Phaeacidiphilus oryzae TH49: one gene and its partner. The protein of the gene in region 1 interacts with the protein of each later gene in a pairwise test. Links are inferred from orthologs where the notes say so. Each region holds a gene or a part of one and is shown on either strand. Other genes may lie near its edges.

Region 1 (3,664 bases):
CAGCCGGTCGCCGGCCGCGTGGCCGAGGGTGTCGTTGAGGGCGCGGAAGCGGTCGACGTCGAGGAGGATCAGCCCGACCCGCTCGTCCTCCCGTTCCCGCGCCTTGGCGCGGGCCAGCGCACCGCGCACGGCGGCCAGCATCGCCTGGCGGTTGGGCAGCCCCGTGAGCGGATCGGTGAGCTGGTCGCGCGCCCGGCCGCGGGCGATCCACCAGGCGGTGACCAGCACCGCCAGCGGTACCGCGAAGAGCGGCAGCAGGCCCGGCGCCGAGGCGCCGACCACGAGCCCCAGCGGGATCAGCGGCGCCCCGCCGAGCACCAGCACCAGCGCTCCCAGCAGAAGCGGCCCGGTCGCCGTCCCGTCTCCCACACCGTGCACCAGCCACAGCGTCGCCGCCCGGGCCCTTTCCCCGGCAGCCCCCCGAAGTCGCCGCATCCACTGCCTCCGTCCGCCCCCTGCAGCACGCCGCCGTGTCGCCGGGCGCAGCGACGGCTCAGCTGCGCGGCATGCAGCCAGCAGCCGCGCACCGCCCCGTGGGGGCAGGCGACCGAGGACGCCCGGCGGGCGGCGGACGGACCTCGCGGGAGCCGACCGGCCTGCCGGGCACCCGCCGTACTGAGGAGTCCCCGCGCCGGTCCGCACAGCCCGGCGTCAGCCCGCTCGCGACGGGCTGTCTTCAAGCGTAAAGCCGCACTCCCCCGCTGCGCCCCGAATCGGACAGACGCGTCCGAGCGCTGACGCTACCGGCCAGTCGGTCGTAGGATGCGCACCCCACGCGCCCATTTGCCCAGAGGGCGCGCGAAGCAGCGGACGCGGAAGGGGAACTGACGGTTCCTCACCGCGGCCGGGGCGCTACTCGCCGGCCTCGCCGGTGCCCGCCTCGCCGGCCTCGTCGCCGGCCTCGTCGCCGCCGCCCCCGGCGGGCTCCTCCGCCGCCTCCGCGCGCTCCTGGAACCAGGCGAGGGCCGCGTCCGGGCCCTCCTCCAGGAGGACGTCGAACCCGTCGTCGTCCAGCACCGGGCGGCCGAGCTGGACCGCCTTGTCGTACTTGGTCCCGGGGTTCTCGCCGACCACCACGAAGTCGGTCTTCTTGGAGACCGAGCCGGTGACCTTGGCGCCGCGCTGCTGGAGGGCCTCCTTGGCGCTGTCCCGGGTGTAGCCGGTGAGAGTGCCGGTGACCACGACGGTCAGGCCTTCGAGCGGACGGGGCCCGGTGTCCTCCCCCGCCTCCTCCTCCAGGCGTACGCCGGCCGCGCGCCAGCGCTCGACGATCTCGCGGTGCCAGTCCTCCGCGAACCACTGCTTGATGGAGGCGGCGATGGTCGGGCCGACGCCCTCGACCGCGGCCAGCTCCTCCTCGCTCGCCTCGGCGATCCGGTCCAGGGAGCGGAACTCGCGGGCGAGTTCGGCCGCCGCGACCGGGCCGACGTGCCGGATGGAGAGCCCCGCGATGATCCGGGCGAGCGGGCGCTCCTTGGCCGCCTGGAGGTTGTCGAGGAGGGCGGTGGCGGTCTTCTTGGGCTCGCCCTTGAGGTTGGCGAAGAAGGTGACGACCTTCTCCTCGCCGGTCTTCTCGTCCCGCTTGGGCAGGCCGGTGTCCGGGTCGCGGACGACCACCTTGATCGGGAGGAGCTCCTCGATGGTGAGGTCGAAGAGGCCGCCCTCGTCGGTGAGCGGCGGCTCGGCCGGCTCCAGCGGCTGGGTGAGGGCGGTGGCGGCGACGTAGCCGAGCGCCTCGATGTCCAGGCACCTGCGGCCGGCCAGGTAGAACAGCCGCTCGCGCAGCTGGGCGGGGCAGGAGCGGGCGTTGGGGCAGCGCAGGTCGACGTCGCCCTCGGACATCGGGCGCAGCTCCGTACCGCACTCCGGGCACTCGGCGGGCATCACGAACTCCCGCTCGGAGCCGTCCCGCAGGTCGGCGACCGGGCCGAGGACCTCGGGGATGACGTCCCCGGCCTTCCGCAGCACGACGGTGTCGCCGATCAGCACTCCCTTGGCCTTGACCACGTCCTGGTTGTGGAGGGTGGCGAGCTCGACCACCGAACCGGCCACCTTGACCGGCTCCATCACCGCGTACGGGGTGGCCCGGCCGGTGCGGCCGACCGAGACCCGGATGTCCAGGAGCTTGGTGTTGACCTCCTCCGGCGGGTACTTCCAGGCGATCGCCCAGCGGGGGGCGCGGGAGGTGGCGCCGAGCCGGCCCTGGAGGGCGATCTCGTCGACCTTGACGACCACGCCGTCGATCTCGTGCTCCACCGAGTGCCGGTTCTCGCCGTAGTAGGCGATGAACTCCTTCACCTCGGCCAGCGACCCGAGCACCTTGTTGTACGCCGCGGTGGGCAGGCCCCAGGCGCGGAGGAGGTCGTAGGCCTGCGACTGGTACTCGATGTCGAAGCCGCGGCGGGCGCCGATGCCGTGCACCACCATGTGCAGCGGGCGGGTCGCGGTGATCCGCGGGTCCTTCTGCCGGAGCGAGCCCGAGGCGGAGTTGCGCGGGTTGGCGAAGGGCTTCTCCCCGGCCTCGACCAGCTGGGCGTTGAGCCGCTCGAAGTCCTCCAGCGGGAAGTAGATCTCGCCGCGGACCTCGACCAGCTCCGGCACCGGGTGGCCCTGGTCGCCGCGGAGCTGCTCGGGGATCTCGGCGATGGTGCGGACGTTGGCCGTGACGTCCTCGCCGGTGCGGCCGTCGCCGCGGGTGGCGGCGCGGACCAGCCGGCCGTTCTCGTAGACCAGGTCGATGGCGGTGCCGTCGACCTTGAGCTCGCAGAGGTAGTGGAAGCCGGTGCCGGCCAGCTCCTTCTGGACCCGGTCGGCCCAGGCGTCCAGCTCCTCGTCGGCGAAGGCGTTGTCCAGCGAGAGCATCCGCTCCAGGTGCTGGACCTCGGCGAAGTCGTTGGAGTAGGTGCCGCCGACCCGCTGGGTCGGCGAGTCGGGGGTGCGCAGCGGGGGGTACTCCTCCTCAAGCCCCTCCAACTCCCGCATCAGCGCGTCGAACTCGGCGTCGCTGACGGTCGGCGCGTCCCGGACGTAGTAGCGGAAGCGGTGGTCCTCGACCTCCTGCGCGAGCTGGGCGTGCCGCTCGCGTGCCTCGGCGGGCACGTCGGGCATCTCCCGCAGTGCCGAGCCCTTGCCGTCCCCAGCGGCCACCGCTCCTCCTCCGTCGAAAGGATCCTTCACTCGGGCGCGTCCGCGAGGCTGCGCGCCGCCCGCACGCCGTGCGCCAGCGCGCGGCGGGCGTAGGCGGGATCGGCCCCGGCCAGCCCGCAGGTCGGGGTCACCACGACACGGCGCGCCAGCAGCCCCGGGTCCAGCCCGAGGCGCTTCCACACCGTCCTCACACCGCTGACAGTACCGGCCGGGTCCGACAATTCCGCCGCTCCCGGGCCCGGCACGGCGGGCACCACACCCGCGAGGAAGACGGTGCCCGCCTCCACGGCCTCCCCGACGGAGTCGTGGTCGCGCGCGCGGAGCAGCGACCAGTCGAGCGAGACCGCCGAGGCGCCGGCCCGGCGGAGCATCCCGATCGGCACCCCGGGGGCGCAGCAGTGGACGACGGCGGGCACGCCGAGGGCGCCGATCAGCTCGCGCAGCCGCTCCTCGGCGACCGACTCCTCGACCGCCCGGTGCCGCTGCCAGCCGCTGGCCGTCCGGACCGTCCCGGCCA
Region 2 (4,106 bases), 2.6 Mb from region 1 along the record:
GTCTCGGGGGACCGGGCGCTGGGCGCCCGGATACTCGGCTGCCTCGGCGTGCAGGCGACCTACATCGCGGACGCCGGGGACGCGGTGGCCCTGCTGGCCTCCGCGATCGAGGGCGGCGGGGAGGAGCTGCCGCCGGCCGAGCGGGCGCTGCTGTACGGCCGGCTGGCCAGGGCGCGGGCCGGACTCGGCGACGCCGAGGCCGCCCGGACGGCGGCCGACCAGGGCTTCGCGGCCCTCGCCGGCGCCGGCCCCGGGTCGGGCGCCGAGGAGGACGCGGCGGAACTCCACGGGCTGGTCGGGGAGACGCTCCTGCTGATCTCCGACCCGGAGGCGGCCGCCGGCCATCTGGACCGCGCGGTGGCGGAGCTCGGGCCGGCCCGGGCCCGCTCCCGCGCCCTGCTGCTGGTGCGGCTGGCGGAGGCCCGGCTGCGGCTGGGGCGCGCGGAGGAGGCGGGCCGCGCCGCCGAGCAGGCGCGCGCCCTGGACGTGGGGATGCGCTCCCCCCGGGTGACCGCGGCCCTCGCCGAGTACCGCCGCCGGGTGGCGCGCACCCCGGGGGCCGACCGCCCGGCGCCTTCGGTCCCGGCCGCCCGCCGGACGACCCGGTGAGCCCTTGCGGTACGCTGAGCCCATGCGAAATGTGCGCCTGCTCCTTAGCCGGCCGCGCTGACAGAACTCCGACTGACGGAGATTCAGCGCGGCAACCCCTCATGGTGAGGGGTTTTTTGTTTTTCGGCAGTTTCCGCGGCAGACCGCATGGCTGACCCCCTGGAGTCCTGAGGACGATGAGCGACACGACATCTGCGGCCACCGAGGCCCACAAGTACGGCGCCGCGCTGGCCGCGGACATCGAGTCCCGCTGGCAGGACCGGTGGGAGCGGGAGGGCACCTTCGACGCGCCCAACCCGGTCGGCGACCTGGCGGCGGCGGACGGCGCCGCGGAGATCGAGCGGCCGCACGCCTTCATCATGGACATGTTCCCGTACCCCTCGGGCGCGGGCCTCCACGTCGGCCACCCGCTGGGCTATATCGCCACCGACGTCTACGCCCGCTTCATGCGGATGACCGGGCACAACGTCCTCCACACCCTGGGCTACGACGCCTTCGGCCTGCCCGCCGAGCAGTACGCCGTGCAGACCGGCACCCACCCGCGGGTCACCACCGAGGCCAACATGGCCAACATGCGCCGCCAGCTGCGCGCGCTGGGCCTGGGCCACGACTCCCGCCGGTCGATCGCCACCATCGACCCGGCCTACTACCGCTGGACCCAGTGGATCTTCCTGCAGATCTTCAACTCCTGGTACGACGAGCAGATCGGCCGGGCCCGCCCGATCGACGAGCTGGTCGCCCAGTTCGAGAGCGGCGAGCGGGCCGTGCCGGACGGCCGGGCCTGGTCCGAGCTGTCCGCCGTGGAGCGGGCCGACCTGCTGAGCGAGTACCGGCTGGCGTACGCCAAGCAGGCGCCGGTCAACTGGTGCCCCGGCCTGGGCACCGTGCTGGCCAACGAGGAGGTCACCGCGGACGGCCGCTCCGAGCGCGGCAACTTCCCGGTCTTCAAGGCCAATCTGCGCCAGTGGATGATGCGGATCACCGCCTACGCCGACCGCCTGATCGACGATCTGGACCTGCTGGACTGGCCGGACGCCATCAAGCTGCAGCAGCGGAACTGGATCGGCCGCTCCGAGGGCGCCCGGGTGGACTTCGCGCTGGAGTCCGGCACCGAGAAGATCACCGTCTTCACCACCCGCCCGGACACCCTGTTCGGCGCCACCTACATGGTGCTGGCCCCCGAGCACGAGCTGGTCGACCGGATCGTCCCGGAGGCCTGGCCGGCTCCGTCCCCGGGCTCCGCCGGCCTGGCCGAGGAGTGGACCGGCGGCTTCGAGACCCCGGCCGACGCCGTCGCCGCCTACCGCAAGCAGGCCGCCGCCAAGTCCGAGGTCGAGCGGCAGAGCGAGGGCCGGCAGAAGACCGGCGTCTTCACCGGCGCCTACGCGGTCAACCCGGTCTCCGGCGAGCGGGTCCCGGTCTTCATCGCCGACTACGTGCTGGCCGGCTACGGCACCGGCGCGATCATGGCGGTCCCGGCGCACGACCACCGCGACTTCGAGTTCGCCCGGGTCTTCAAGCTGCCGATGCGCTGCGTCGTCCAGCCCTCCGACGACCGCGGGACCGACCCGTCCACCTGGGACGACGCCTTCGTCTCCTACGACGCGCGGATCGTCGACTCGGCCAACGGGCAGGTGAGTCTGGACGGCCTGGGCGTCGTCGAGGCCAAGAAGAAGATCTCCGACTGGCTGGCCGAGCAGGGCATCGGCGAGGGCACCGTCACCTACAAGCTGCGCGACTGGCTGTTCAGCCGGCAGCGCTACTGGGGCGAGCCCTTCCCGATCGTCTACGACGAGGACGGCGTCGCCCACGCGCTGCCCGACTCGATGCTGCCGGTCGAGCTGCCGGAGATCGACGACTACTCGCCGCGCACCTTCGACCCGGAGGACGAGCACACCGCGCCGGAGACCCCGCTCTCCCGCCGCGAGGACTGGGTGGACGTCGAGCTGGACCTGGGCGACGGCAAGGGGAAGCGGCGGTTCCGCCGCGAGACCAACACCATGCCCAACTGGGCCGGCTCCTGCTGGTACGAGCTGCGCTACGTAGACCCGGACAACGCCGAGCAGGTCGTCGACCCGGTCAACGAGAACTACTGGATGGGCCCGAGCCCGCAGAAGCGCGCGGGCGGCGTCGACCTGTACGTCGGCGGCGCCGAGCACGCCGTGCTCCACCTGCTGTACTCGCGGTTCTGGCACAAGGTGCTGCACGACCTGGGCCACGTCTCCTCCAGCGAGCCCTTCCACAAGCTGTTCAACCAGGGCATGATCACCGCCTATGTCTACCGCGACGAGCGGGGCTTCCCGGTCCCGGCCGCCGAGGTGGAGGAGCGCGACGGGCAGTTCTTCTTCGAGGGGCAGCCGGTCCGCCGCGAGATGGGCAAGATGGGCAAGTCGCTGAAGAACGCGGTCGCCCCGGACGACATCTGCCGCGACTACGGCGCCGACACCCTGCGGCTGTACGAGATGACGATGGGCCCGCTGGACGTCTCCCGGCCGTGGGAGACCCGGGCCGTGGTCGGCTCCTTCCGCTTCCTGCAGCGGCTGTGGCGGAACGTCGTCGACGAGGACACCGGCGAGGTCGTCGTCACCGACGAGGAGCCGGACACCGAGACCCTGCGGTTCCTCCACAAGACCATCGACGGGGTGCGGGCCGACATGGCTGGGCTGCGCTTCAACACCGCCGTGGCCAAGTGCATCGAGCTCAACAACCACCTGGTCAAGCGGGGTTCGACGCCGCGGAGCGTGGCCGAGCAGCTGGTGCTGCTGGTCGCCCCGCTGGCCCCGCACATCGCCGAGGAGCTGTGGTCCAAGCTGGGCCACCAGCAGTCGCTGGCCCACCAGCCGCTGCCCGAGGCCGATCCGCGCTACCTGGTCGAGGACACCGTCACCGCGGTGGTCCAGATCAAGGGCAAGGTCCGGGCCCGGTTGGAGGTCTCCCCGGAGATCTCCGAGGCCGAGCTGGAGGCGGCGGCGCTGGCCGACGAGGCGGTGCGGCGGGCGCTGGGCGGCGCGGACATCCGCAAGGTGATCGTCCGGGCTCCCAAGCTGGTCAACATCGTCCCGGCGTAGGGCCGGCGGCAGGGGACCCTCAGGGCCCCCGTGGTGATCACGGTCACCGCGGGGGCCCTGGCCGTGCCCGGCGCGGGTCAGGGTCGTCCCTGACGCGGCCCCGGTCGCGCGGTCCGACCTCAGGGCGATGCCCGGGGACCCGGCCGGAGCTACCGTGGGGATGGGGCCGCCGGGATCGGCGGCCGCACGTCATGGAGGAGGCCGGGGATGAGTGGCGGCGAGATCGCGGGTCTGGTGCTGCTGCTGATCGTGATCGCGGTGGTGGCCGCCGTCGCCGTCGCGGTGGTCAAGGTCAAGCAGGCCGTGCAGCGCCAGGTCGAGCAGCACGGCGCCAACGCCCGGCGGGCGGTCGAGGAGGCGGCGCTGAAGGCGCGCTCCTTCACCCGCCCGGGGCCCAGGGGCCAGGCCGCGTCCCTCCGCTCGGAGCTG

What was found.
Region 2: the proteins of ligA (region 1) and BS73_RS26050 interact in binary tests that used the Escherichia coli proteins (3 or more experiments, as listed by UniProt). The link is inferred for Phaeacidiphilus oryzae TH49 from one-to-one orthologs.

What each region holds. Positions count from the first base shown.
Region 1 is NZ_JQMQ01000005.1:2,457,186-2,460,849, forward strand. Bases 481-3,483 are described here. They hold ligA (NAD-dependent DNA ligase LigA), read right to left. Parts: upstream 3,109-3,483; coding sequence 853-3,108; downstream 481-852. Other genes in these bases: BS73_RS14795 (methionine synthase), read right to left, coding at 3,174-3,483. In the rest of the region: more of BS73_RS14795, read right to left, coding at 3,484-3,664. UniProt on the Escherichia coli protein: DNA ligase that catalyzes the formation of phosphodiester linkages between 5'-phosphoryl and 3'-hydroxyl groups in double-stranded DNA using NAD as a coenzyme and as the energy source for the reaction.
Region 2 is NZ_JQMQ01000005.1:5,046,972-5,051,077, forward strand. The notes cover bases 433-3,877. They hold BS73_RS26050 (leucine--tRNA ligase), read left to right. Parts: upstream 433-785; coding sequence 786-3,677; downstream 3,678-3,877. Other genes in these bases: BS73_RS35070 (hypothetical protein), read left to right, coding at 433-609. Outside these bases: more of BS73_RS35070, read left to right, coding at 1-432; BS73_RS26055 (hypothetical protein), read left to right, coding at 3,885-4,106.